3 regions of the Pseudomonas huanghezhanensis genome follow, and region 2 is predicted to be linked to each of the others. Evidence: predicted binding sites of a transcription regulator. Region 2 holds the regulator's gene; each other region holds the start of a gene.
The links. The regulator sigma-54, encoded in region 2, starts transcription at its own class of promoters, with help from an activator protein. The targets are predictions, from matches to a motif close to ANTGGCATNNANNTTGCTNT.
Positions count from the first base shown of each region.

Region 1: flgB (flagellar basal body rod protein FlgB) is a predicted target of sigma-54. The motif match lies at 1,622-1,641, and genes of this name have one in related genera.
Region 3: OYW20_RS15220 (CmpA/NrtA family ABC transporter substrate-binding protein) is a predicted target of sigma-54. The motif match lies at 2,556-2,575, and genes of this name have one in related genera.

Region 1 covers NZ_CP113949.1:1,923,157-1,927,347, forward strand. The annotation lists gene cheR (protein-glutamate O-methyltransferase CheR) at 1-469, shown strand, start outside; gene flgB (flagellar basal body rod protein FlgB) at 1,686-2,093, shown strand; gene flgC (flagellar basal body rod protein FlgC) at 2,097-2,540, shown strand; gene OYW20_RS08605 (flagellar hook assembly protein FlgD) at 2,556-3,260, shown strand; gene flgE (flagellar hook protein FlgE) at 3,290-4,191, shown strand, end outside.
Region 2 covers NZ_CP113949.1:4,640,718-4,644,908, reverse strand. The annotation lists gene rapZ (RNase adapter RapZ) at 1-797, opposite strand, end outside; gene ptsN (PTS IIA-like nitrogen regulatory protein PtsN) at 800-1,264, opposite strand; gene hpf (ribosome hibernation-promoting factor, HPF/YfiA family) at 1,277-1,585, opposite strand; gene OYW20_RS21035 (RNA polymerase factor sigma-54) at 1,663-3,156, opposite strand; gene lptB (LPS export ABC transporter ATP-binding protein) at 3,349-4,074, opposite strand; gene lptA (lipopolysaccharide transport periplasmic protein LptA) at 4,074-4,191, opposite strand, start outside.
Region 3 covers NZ_CP113949.1:3,390,687-3,394,877, reverse strand. The annotation lists gene OYW20_RS15230 (nitrate/nitrite transporter) at 1-366, opposite strand, end outside; gene OYW20_RS15225 (ANTAR domain-containing response regulator) at 615-1,190, opposite strand; gene OYW20_RS15220 (CmpA/NrtA family ABC transporter substrate-binding protein) at 1,204-2,412, opposite strand; gene OYW20_RS15215 (quinone-dependent dihydroorotate dehydrogenase) at 2,679-3,710, shown strand; gene rmf (ribosome modulation factor) at 3,836-4,051, opposite strand.

The DNA.
Region 1 (4,191 bases), 2.7 Mb from region 2:
GTCGATGTCGTTCGACGAGTTTGAGCGCAGCAATCCCGGGCAGTTGAAGGGCGGGGCGCAAATCGTTGCAACGGATCTGTCGGGGAGCGTGCTTAATACGTGTAAGACCGGCGAGTACGACAGCCTGGCCATTGGCCGGGGGTTGTCGCCGGAGCGGCTTCAGCGTTATTTCGATCAGAAGACGCCCGGTCGCTGGACGATCAAGACGCCGATCAAGAGTCGCGTCGAGTTTCGCTCGTTCAACCTGCTGGACAGCTACGCTGCGCTGGGCAAGTTCGATATCGTATTCTGTCGCAACGTGTTGATTTATTTTTCAGCTGAGGTGAAGAAGGACATTCTGTTGCGTATTCACGGGACGCTTAAGCCAGGTGGCTATTTGTTTCTCGGTGCATCGGAGGCGTTGAACGGGCTGCCGGAGCACTATCGGATGGTGCAGTGCAGTCCGGGGATTATTTACCAGGCGAAGTAGGTTGTCGTTTTGAAACAAGAACCCTGCCTTGGCGGGGTTTTTTTATGGGGCTGTTCTGGGATTGGCGGTTTGGTGAATAGCCGTATTCGCACATTGTTGTCCTAATCAGAGCCAAATCCTGTAGGCGCGAATTTATTCGAGAGAGGCCGGTGTGGCTGGCGCTTTCTTTGTGCGCTAGCCAACGCATCTTGGCTATCTGACGTTTTGATTATTGGGTGTATATCCGTTAACTCGGGCGTGGCTTAGATCGGCTTCGCTCTTACAGCGAGTCACTTTTGCCAAACGCCGCAAAAGTAACCAAAAGGTCTTGCTCCCGTGTCCGGCCCGACTTCGTCGGTTTCCCTCACTCCGGCATTGCTCCGGAGACACGCCGCCATCGGCCATCCATGCCGCGCTGCCCCCTGCGCAACGCCTGCGCTCGGCCTCCCAAAGTCGCACTTTGCGGTGTATCCAAAACGCCGGCACGACACATAACCTGTAGGAGCGAATTCATTCGCGAGAGGCTGGAGGGGTCGCCACAAACATAGAAGCCCAAACCTCAAGCCCAAGCTAACGGGCTTCGCTCTTGATCTTCACCCACGCCAGCCCAAACACCACAAATCGCGACTTGGGTGCAGGCCGAACGCAGGTGATGCGCAGTGGGATGCCCGGCAAGCGCCGTCAGGACATGGATGTCCGTTCGGCGGGTGCCCACGGTGTATCGCCGGAGTGAGGGAACCCGACAAAGGAGGGCCAAACCGGGAGCAAGACCTTTTGGTTACTTTTGGCTGGGCCGGCTTCCGGGCCGTTTGCCAAAAGTGACTCGCTGTAAAAGCGAAACCCATATCAGCATCACCCGAGATAACGGATATACACACGATAAGCACCGAGTCATGCCGCTGAGCCGCATTGTCTAGCGCTCAGAAACAGCAGCGCCCAAACAGGCCTCTCGCGAATGAATTCGCTCCTACAAGTTGTGCGTCCAGCCTCAACCGGGCATCCGCCACTCAGCCCCGGCCTCAATCGCAAAAAAACGATCCACCGGCAACCCACCGGCAAAAAAACGGCACCTTGCTTGCCGTTTGCCTCCCTATTAGCGGAAATCACTTGCCGCTTTTCTGTCATGAACCCGCCGCACCTGCCCCAAACCCCCGTAAAACAACACTTCCGGAAAGTGGCACGCCACTTGCTATGTCTCAATCAAGAAAATCTGGTCAACCGGTAAAGGTTTCCCGACATGAGCATCAGCTTTGAAAACGCATTGGGCATCCACGAGAAAGCGCTGAACTTCCGCGCCCAACGTGCAGAAGTGCTGGCCAACAACATCACCAACGCCGACACGCCTAATTACAAGGCACGTGACCTGGACTTCTCCAAAGTCCTGGCAGCGGAAAATGAAAAGTCCACCAAGGGCAGCTTCGCGCTCAACACCACCAACAGCCACCACATCGAAGCGGCTGGCATGGGCAATGAAGACGGTTCGCTGCTCTACCGCACCCCGTCGCAGCCATCGTTGGACCAGAACACCGTGGATACTCAGGTCGAGAACGCCAACTACGCCGAAAACGCCATCGGTTTCCAGGCGAGCTTCACATTGCTCAACAGTAAGTTCAAAGGGCTGGTATCAGCCATTCGCGGAGAGTAAGCCATGTCTCTATCCAGTGTTTTCAACATCGCCGGTAGTGGCATGAGTGCCCAGAACACTCGCCTCAATACCATCGCCAGTAACATCGCCAACGCCGAAACGGTCGCCTCCAGCATGGACCAGACCTACCGCGCCCGGCACCCGGTGTTCGCCACCGTGTTTCAGGGCCAGGAATCCGGCGGCAGCGGGTCGCTGTTCGAAGACCAGGGCGCAGCCGGTTCGGGCGTGCAGGTGTCAGGCATCGTCGAAGACGCCTCCAACCTGGAAGCGCGCTACGAGCCCAACCACCCGGCCGCTGACAAGAACGGCTACGTGTACTACCCGAATGTCAACGTGGTGAATGAGATGGCTGACATGATCTCGGCCAGTCGTTCGTTCCAGACCAACGCGGAAATCATGAACACCGCCAAGACAATGATGCAAAAGGTCCTGACCCTGGGTCAGTGATAAGGGACGCACCCGATGACAACTTCAATCGATAGCAGCACCGCGACAAGCCAATACCTGAAGTCGCTGCAGAAAACCGGCACCACCACCACCGGTGATTCCACAACGGGCGCCAGCAGCCTGGGCAAGGATTCTTTCCTGCAGTTGCTGGTCACCCAGATGCAGAACCAGAACCCGCTCGATCCACAGGACAACAGCGAGTTCGTGGCCCAGCTGGCGCAGTTCAGCAGCCTCGAAACCATGCAGAACCTGGGTACCTCGGTGGATGCGATTGGCGGCATGTATCAATCGTCGCAAGCGCTCCAGGCCTCGTCTCTGGTTGGCAGCTCAGTGATTGTCGACGTAGGTTCGACTTCCGTTGACACCACCAAGGGTCTGACCGGCACCGTCGTCGTGCCGTCTGCGACCACGCAAACCTCGGTCAAGGTGTACGACGCTGACGGCAACATTGTGCGCACCCTCGATCTGGGCGAGCAGGCAAAGGCCAGCAGCCTTAAATTTACATGGGACGGGACGGATGAATCCGGCAGCGCCCTGCCTTCAGGCACTTACAGCTTCAAAGCGGATGGCAGCATCGGAGGCACCAGCACATCGCTGGCGACGTATCTGCCAGCCACGGTCAACAGCGTCACGATGGGCACCGCTAGCACTGGGATGACCCTCAACCTGGCCGATGGCACCAGTATCCTTATGAACAAAGTTAAACAAATCGGAATATAGAGCCGATTAACGGCGCAGGAGTTTGAAACATGTCTTTCAATATCGGCCTTACAGGGCTCTATGCAGCGAATAAAAGTCTCGACGTGGCCGGCAATAACATTGCCAACGTGGCGACTGTGGGCTTCAAATCTTCCCGTGCGGAGTTTGCAGACCAATATTCAAATTCGATTCGTGGCACTTCTGGCAGTTCAAATGTCGGCAGCGGTGTATATACGTCGACTGTTTCGCAGCAGTTTACCCAAGGCGCCCTGACCACTGGCACTGGCCGTGACCTGGACCTTGCGATCAACGGCAACGGCTTCTTCATGATGAGCAACAACGGCGAGAAACTTTATACCCGCGCCGGCAGTTTCCACACTGATTCGGCGGGATACGTCGTCGATAACAGCGGCAATAACTTGCAGGGCTACAGCCTCGACGGCAGCGGCAACGTGGCCGCCGGCGTATTGACAGACCTGCGCGTGGACTCTTCGAACATGGCGGCGAAGGCCACCAGTACCATGAAAATCGAGTCGAACCTGGATTCGACGAAGCCGATCATTACCGCCGCATTCGATCCCAACGACGTGACCACCTACACCACGCCGTTGCACACGCCGATCTACGACAGCCAGGGCAATTCACACACTCTGGACCAATATTTTGCGAAGACGGGGACCAATTCCTGGACCATGTACTCGCTGATCGACGGCCGTAATATCTCCAATCCGGGCACCACACCGGTTGTTCCCGATCAGACGACTATCACATTCGACTCATACGGCAAGCTGGTGACGACCCCGGCTCCAACCTCGACGCCCAACGTGGGCATCAACGCTGACGGTACATATCAGATCCAGAACTGGACGCCTGCGACCAGCACCACTGTCGGTTCGACCACTACCTGGACCTCCAACGGCGCTGTCGGCAACACCGGTGGCATCAAGCTGGA
Region 2 (4,191 bases):
AGTCGTTCGGTCAGGTAGACGGAGCGGTGATGCCCGCCGGTACAGCCAATGGCGACAGTGACATACGCACGGTTGCTGGCCGCAAAACGTGGCAGCCACTTGTTGAGGTAAGCGAAGATGTCCTGAAACATCTCCTCGACGTCGGGTTGCGCCGCGAGGTAATCGGCAACAGGCTTGTCGAGACCGGATTGCTCACGCAGCTCTGGTTTCCAGTAGGGGTTAGGAAGGCAGCGCACATCGAACACCAGGTCGGCGTCCACTGGCATGCCGCGCTTGAATCCGAACGACTCGACCAGAAACGCGGTACCTGGCTCCGGCTTGTTGAGCAGCCTTAATTTGAGCGCGTCACGCAGTTGGTACAGGTTGAGATTAGTGGTGTCGATGGTGAGGTCGGCAAGATCAATGATCGGCCCTAACAACGTTTTTTCATCGCGAATAGCTTCAGCTAGCGAACGGGTCGCAGTGCTGAGCGGATGCCGTCGTCGCGTCTCGGAGAAGCGCTTGAGAAGCGTCGGCTCGTCGGCATCCAGAAACAGCACGTCGCACCGAATATGGCGGGCGCGCACTTCTTCTAGCATCTTAGGGAAGCGGGTCAGGTGGCTAGGCAGATTGCGCGCGTCGATGGAAACAGCGAGCAGGGGCTCCGCCAGTTCGGTATGAATCAACGCGCGTTCGGCCAGCTCCGGCAGCAAGCCGGCGGGCAGGTTATCAACGCAGTAGAAGCCGCTGTCTTCCAGCACATCGAGAGCCGTACTCTTGCCTGAGCCGGAGCGGCCGCTGACGATGATCATCCGCATGATTAGTGACCGGTCTGCTCGTCGAGTACCACTTGATAAAGGGCTTCACCGGTTGGTGCAGTGCGCAGTTTTTCACGCACCTTCTTACGGTCAAGCATGTTGGCTATCTGGCGCAGCAGCTCCAGATGCTGGTCAGTGGCGGCCTCCGGAACCAGCAGCACGAACAGAAGATCGACCGGGGCGCCATCGATGGCGTCGAAATCAACAGGGTGACTGAGTTGCAGTAGTGCGCTAATGGGACGAGTGCAGCCCTTGAGGCGGCAGTGCGGAATGGCTATGCCGTTGCCAAAACCCGTTGAACCGAGTTTTTCGCGGGCTATCAAGCTCTCGAAGACAGTTTGCTGGTCGAGGTCAGCCAAGTGCGGGTGAATGACTTTGGCAACCTCTTCGAGTACAGCTTTTTTACTGCCGCCCGGCACGTTCACGAGGGAACGGCCAGGGGTCAGGATATTTTCAAGTCGGATCATGTGTGGGGAGTGTCAGCGAGCGGCAACACCTTTGAGGGTGCTTTGCTGCTTTTCCTTATGCTTGAGCAATTGTCTGTCGAGCTTGTCAGTGAGCAGGTCGATTGCAGCATACATATCGTCATGATCCGCATTCGCTACGACCTCTCCACCAGGGATATGCAGGGTGGCCTCGATCTTCTGTTTGAGTTTTTCGACGGCCATCGTCACCTGTACATTGGTAATTTTGTCAAAGTGCCTCTCGAGCTTTTGGAGCTTCAGCTCTATGTACTCACGCAGGGGCTTGGTCACTTCCAGTTGGTGTCCACTGATGTTGACTTGCATACAGCTTCTCCTTCATTGCCAGTGCATAAAGAGGCAGGCTTGGTTGCCTGCCACTGGAACGCTGTAGCGCGTGACCTCTACATCAGTCGCTTACGTTCGCTCGAAGGAGCTATCCCTAACGATTCGCGATATTTGGCGACTGTGCGACGAGCCACTTGAATGCCTTGTGCCTCCAGTAAACCAGCGATCTTACTGTCACTCAATGGCTTTTTCTGATTTTCGGCGGCAACCAGTTTTTTGATGATCGCGCGAATCGCCGTGGAGGAACACTCGCCGCCCTCAGAGGTGCTGACGTGGCTGGAGAAGAAGTATTTCAGTTCGTAAATGCCACGTGGCGTGTGCATGAACTTCTGCGTGGTCACCCGCGAAATGGTGGACTCATGCATGCCCACCGCTTCGGCGATGTCGTGCAGGACCAGCGGTTTCATTGCCTCGTCGCCGTACTCCAGAAACCCCCGCTGATGCTCGACAATCTGCGTCGCGACCTTCATCAGGGTTTCGTTGCGGCTCTGCAGGCTTTTGATGAACCACCGCGCCTCTTGCAACTGGTTACGCATGAAGGTGTTGTCGGCGCTGGTGTCAGCGCGACGAACAAAACCGGCATATTGCGGATTGACTCGCAGTCGCGGCACGGATTCCTGATTAAGCTCCACCAGCCAGCGCTCGTTGTGCTTGCGCACGATCACGTCGGGCACCACGTATTCGGCTTCGGTGGATTCGATCTGTGAACCCGGACGAGGGTTAAGGCTCTGCACCAATTCGATCACCTGGCGAAGATCGTCTTCCTTGATCTTCATGCGGCGCATCAGTTGGGCGTAGTCACGACTGCCCAACAGGTCGATGTAATCGCTGACCAGACGTTGTGCCTCGGCAAGCCATTTGGTCTTTGCGGGCAATTGTCGCAATTGCAGGAGCAGGCATTCGCTTAGCGTGCGTGCGCCTATACCGGCAGGTTCGAATTGCTGGATGCGATGCAGGACGGCTTCAATTTCGTCGAGTTCGATATCAAGTTCAGGATCGAAAGCGTCGAGGAGCTCCTCGAGCGATTCGTCCAGATAACCCTGATTGTTGATGCAGTCGATCAGGGTTACTGCAATCAGTCGGTCAGTGTCCGACATCGGCGCCAGATTCAACTGCCACAGCAAGTGGCTCTGAAGGCTTTCGCCAACGGAGGTACGGGTGGTGAAGTCCCACTCGTCATCATCATTGCTGGGCAGGCTGCTTGCGCTGGTCTGGTAAACGTCTTCCCAGGCTGTATCGACTGGCAATTCGTTTGGAATGCGCTCACTCCACTCGCCGTCTTCAAGATTGTCGACAGTCGGGGCGGCTTCCTGGTAGGTCGGCTCCTGGACGTCCGGGTTGGGTTTCTGTTCGATGTTGTCGGCCATCGGGTCGGCGTTATCGAAGTCTTCGCCTTCTTCCTGACGTTCGAGCATAGGATTGGACTCCAGCGCCTCCTGGATTTCCTGTTGGAGATCCAGAGTCGACAATTGGAGCAAGCGGATGGCCTGTTGCAGCTGCGGTGTCATCGTCAGCTGCTGGCCCATTCTCAAGACTAGCGAAGGTTTCATGGCAGGGGCTAAACACCTTATTCGTTCGCCGGCGCAGATGCGCGCCATCCACTACAGGGCGCTGAGGCGCCAACTTAAGCAAATTATATGCCTGAAACCAGAGTGTTTGCCTAGCGTGCGATGACAATTAATACAGATCAGTGATCGGGCAGTGATGCCATCGATCAGCAGGTCCGTTGTCATCGCCGCAAATTACAGGCGGAACTCGTGGCCGAGGTATACATCTTTCACCAACTGGTTAGCCAGAATGGTTTCAGAGTCGCCTTCGGCAATCAGCTGTCCATCGTTGACGATGTAGGCCGTTTCACAGATGTCCAGTGTCTCGCGGACGTTGTGGTCCGTGATTAACACACCGATACCCTTGGCCTTCAGGTGATGAATGATCTGCTTGATGTCGCCGACGGAAATCGGGTCGACGCCAGCAAACGGTTCATCGAGCAGGATGAATTTGGGCGAGGTGGCCAGCGCGCGTGCAATTTCTACACGACGGCGTTCACCGCCTGACAAGCTCATGCCGAGGTTGTCGCGGATGTGAGTAATGTGGAATTCCTGCAGCAGGCTCTCCAGCTCCTTGCGGCGCGCCGGGCGATCCAGCTCCTTGCGTGTCTCAAGAATGGCCATGATGTTATCGGCAACGGACAGCTTGCGGAAAATCGATGCTTCCTGCGGAAGGTAGCCGATACCGGCGCGAGCGCGGCCATGCATGGGCTGATGGCTGATGTCTTGGTCATCGATCAGCACGCGACCCTGTTCGGCCTGGACAAGGCCGACGATCATGTAGAAACAGGTAGTCTTGCCAGCGCCGTTAGGCCCCAGCAAGCCAACGATCTGGCCGCTTTCGATGGACAGGCTCACATCGCGGACGACCTGACGGCCTTTGTAGCTTTTAGCCAGATGCTGAGCTTTCAGCGTTGCCATTACTGGGCCTTCTGCTGGTCGGTTTTCTTTTTCGGCTGGATAACCATATCGATTCGTGGTCGCGGCGTAGTGATCCTGGTGCCGTTTGCACGGCCGGCATTCACAACCTGCTTGACG
Region 3 (4,191 bases), 1.3 Mb from region 2:
CGCGACGGCGAACGAAGCGCCGGCCATGCCGAGGAACAGGCCCAGAATCAATGCCTGCTCGTAACTGTGGATGCCAAGTTTCCAGGCGCCGAACAGCGCGAGAATGACGATGACCTGTCCAATGATCCCGGCGGTCTTTGGTGATAGTTGATCAGCCAGCATGCCCATGAGGAATCGTAGAATCGCCCCGGCGAGAATCGGCGTCGCGACCATCAGACCGCGTTGCTGAGTGGTCAGATGCAGGTCTGCTGCAATCTGCACAGCCATTGGGCCAAGCAGGTACCAAACCATGAAGCTCAGGTCGAAATACAGAAACGCCGCGAACAGCGTCGGTTTGTGGCCGGCTTTCCAGAAACTTGTATGCATCAAAACACCTCATCTGCAAAAGAATGTGGCGGGCGAGGCGATCTCGCACAGCAACGGGTCAGGTCTTGCAGGTGAAGCACCAAACCACGGCGCTCCACCCGGCCCAAATCTCTGGGTCCAAAACGCAAAAAACGTCGCAGCCCGGTCCACATAAATGGAGGGGAGTGCGACGTCTTTGTCGTGAGTGGGGCAACCGCCGTTGGCTACCTGTGCAGATTACATAGCAAAACGTGGGCCAGAAGAGCGTTTCAGCCGAGCAGCTCGCTCATGGCGATGATCTGTTCGGCCACCTGCGTCAACTTCTGCTGCCGGCTCATCGCTTGGCGCCGCATCAGTGTGTAGGCCTCTTCTTCGTTGCAGCTTTTCATCTTCATCAGCAGTCCTTTCGCCAGCTCGATACGTTTGCGCTCGGCCAGTTGCTGATCGCGGGCATGCAACTGCGCGCGCAGATCCTGATCGCTTTCGAAGCGAGCCATCGCCACATCCAGAATGGGCTGCAAGCGCTGTGCGTGGATGCCTTCGACGATGTAGGCGCTGACGCCCGATTTGATCGCCTGCCGCATGACGCCCGGATCGTGCTCATCGGTGAACATCACAATGGGCCGGGGTAGATCGCGGGTCACCAGCACCACTTGCTCCATCACGTCGCGCCCGGGTGATTCGGTGTCGATCAGAATCACGTCCGGCCGAACAGCCTCAACGCGGGCGGGCAGGTCGATGATCAAGCCCGACTCGTCGATCACTTCAAAACCTGCCTCCACCAGCGCGGCCTTGAGGCGTCCGACCTTTTTCGGGGTGTCGTTGATCAGCAGGATACGCAGCATGGTGGCGACCTCCTCAGTGATCAGCGATGGCGGGGGCAGTGTCGGCCAGCGCGTGCAGTTTGAAGCCGTGCGCATAGCCCATCGGGTCGCTGCCATCCCAGATCTTGCCGTCGATCAGCTGGCTGCTGCGCATGGAGGCTGCTGGCACCTTCACATCCAGCGCTTGCGCTGCCTCGCGGTACAGCGCCAATTGCTGGACCTGGCGAGCAACGTTCAGGTAGTCCGGGTCCTCGCGCAGCAGACCCCAACGGCGGAATTGAGTCATGAACCACATCCCGTCAGACAGGTACGGCATGTTGACCGCGCCGTTACCGTGGAAGCGCACCGGATGGTTGTCTTGCCAATGATTGCCCAGCCCATCGGCGTATTCGCCGAGCAACCGTGACTCGATGGACTCCACCGGCGCATCCACGTAGTCGCTGCCGCTGATCAATTGCGCGGTGCTGCGGCGGTTATCGATGCTCTCTTCGATGAAGCGGCTGGCCTCCAGCACGGCCATGACCAGCGCTCGTGCGGTCTTGGGGTAGTGCTCGACGAACTCGAGTGTGCAGCCCAGCACCTTTTCCGGATGATCAGGCCAGATGGCTTGGGAAGTGGCCATTGTGAACCCGAGATCCTGAGCCACGGCGCTGGCGCCCCAGGGTTCACCGACGCAAAACCCATCGATACGGCCCGCCTGAAGATGCGCAACCATTTGCGGCGGCGGCACCACCACGCTGTCGACATCGTTGAGTGGATGAATGCCCTGACTGGCCAGCCAGTAGTAGAGCCACATTGCGTGATTGCCGGTGGGAAAGGTCTGCGCAAAGGTCAATCTTGAGTCGCTTTGGTGCGTGCGTTTGTCCAGTGCCTCAGGAGTGATCACGCCAGCCTCCTGCAGGGCGCGGGAGACATTGATGCTTTGCCCGTTCTGGTTCAGGCCCATGAGCACGGCCATGTCTTTGGCCTGGCCGCCGATCCCCAGTTGAGCGGCATATACCAGACCATAAAGGCTATGGGCCGCATGGAGTTCGCCGCTCAGCAGTTTGTCGCGCAGGCTGGCCCACGAGGTTTGGCGGTGCAGATTGATGGTGAGTCCATAAGGCTGGGCGAAACCCTGTGTGGCAGCGACCACCAGCGACGCACTGTCGGTGAGGGCCATGAAACCCACATCGATACTGCTGAGTTCTGGGGCATCGCTGCCGGAGGGCCAGGCTTGGGATGTAGGGATGGAATCGTTCATTAGATGTGTCCCGCCGAGGAAGGCACGAAGCGCCAAGGACCTTCCAAAAAAAACGTCGCTGCACCCGTTGCCTTAGCAACAGGAATCGCGACGCCATTGTCCGATGCTCGCTCCGTCGTTGGAACGAGTGTGATTGAACGACCAAAGCAAGCGATATGCCAGTGATGATGAAGCCGTTTTGCAAAGTTCAGGACAGGCCTCGCGCTGCACCTGTGCGGCGTCTATAATCGCCCGCTGAATTCAGCCGCAACGAGCCGCGCACGCCCATGTATAACCTGGCCCGCCAGTTACTGTTCAAACTCTCCCCGGAAACCTCTCATGACCTGTCGATCGACCTGATCGGTGCGGGAGGACGTCTGGGCCTCAATGGCCTCTTCAACAAGGCGCCGGCCCGGTTGCCGACGACGGTCATGGGCCTTGAGTTTCCCAACCCGGTGGGGCTGGCGGCAGGTCTGGACAAGAACGGCGCCGCCATCGACGGGTTTGCGCAATTGGGCTTTGGCTTCGTCGAGATCGGCACGGTCACCCCGCGACCGCAACCGGGTAATCCCAAGCCACGCATCTTTCGCCTGCCGCACGCCGAGGGCATTATCAATCGCATGGGGTTCAACAACCTCGGGGTCGATAACCTGATCAGCCGTGTGCAGGCCGCCAGGTACGACGGTATTCTGGGCATCAACATTGGCAAGAATTTCGACACACCGGTGGAGCGCGCCGTCGATGACTACCTGATCTGTCTCGACAAGGTTTACGCCCACGCCAGTTACGTAACCGTCAACGTCAGCTCGCCGAATACGCCCGGCCTGCGCAGCCTGCAGTTCGGCGATTCGCTCAAGCAGTTGCTAGACGCGCTTCGCGTTCGACAGCAATCCCTGACTCACCTGCACGGCAGACGTGTGCCAATGGCTATCAAGATCGCCCCGGACATGACCGACGAGGAAACCGTTCTGGTCGCCGCCGCGTTGCTTGAGTCCGGGATGGATGCGGTAATCGCGACCAACACTACGCTCAGCCGGCTGGGTGTCGAAGGCCTGCCACATGCTGACGAGGCAGGCGGATTGTCGGGCGCGCCGGTGCGCGAGCAAAGCACCCACATCGTCAAGGTACTGGCTCAAGAGTTGGGCGGTAAACTGCCAATCATCGCGGCAGGGGGCATCACCGAGGGTAAACACGCGGCCGAGAAAATCGCCGCCGGTGCGAGCCTGGTGCAGATCTATTCGGGCTTCATCTATAAAGGGCCGGCACTGATTCGCCAGTCGGTGGACGCCATTGCGGCGATGCCCGCCAGGGCCAACTGAATCCGGCATGCAACAAAAAGGGGGTTCCGATGAGGAACCCCCTGGGCTTTAGCCCGCGGCCCTGGTGGGGCACGCATGGTGTGATGAACTAGAAGAAGTTTTTTAGTCGCAACATTCCTTTCGTGTTAGCCGACCGCGTGAAGTTCGTTGAGTCTGTGGATACCCGCAGTGCCGGTCATACCGTCCCAGTTGTCGCCGCGACCTTCTCGCCAGCCATTGATCCAGGCTTGGCGCACCGACGGTAGAGTAAAGGGGCAAAGCTCACGGGATTTTCCATGAACACCAAATTGATATCCGCGTAAAAATGCTCTTTCCAACGGATCACGCTTAAGTCTTCTCATAGGGTGTTGCCCTCGTTTGTTGACTGTAATGTCCCTTCAGACCTCGAGTTGAGGTCGGGCAGAAATGTTCTGCCGTTGGTACCCGCTGCCGGCGTCGCGGGCTTAGGTGCTGCCGTCATTGCAACGACAACCTGTGGTGA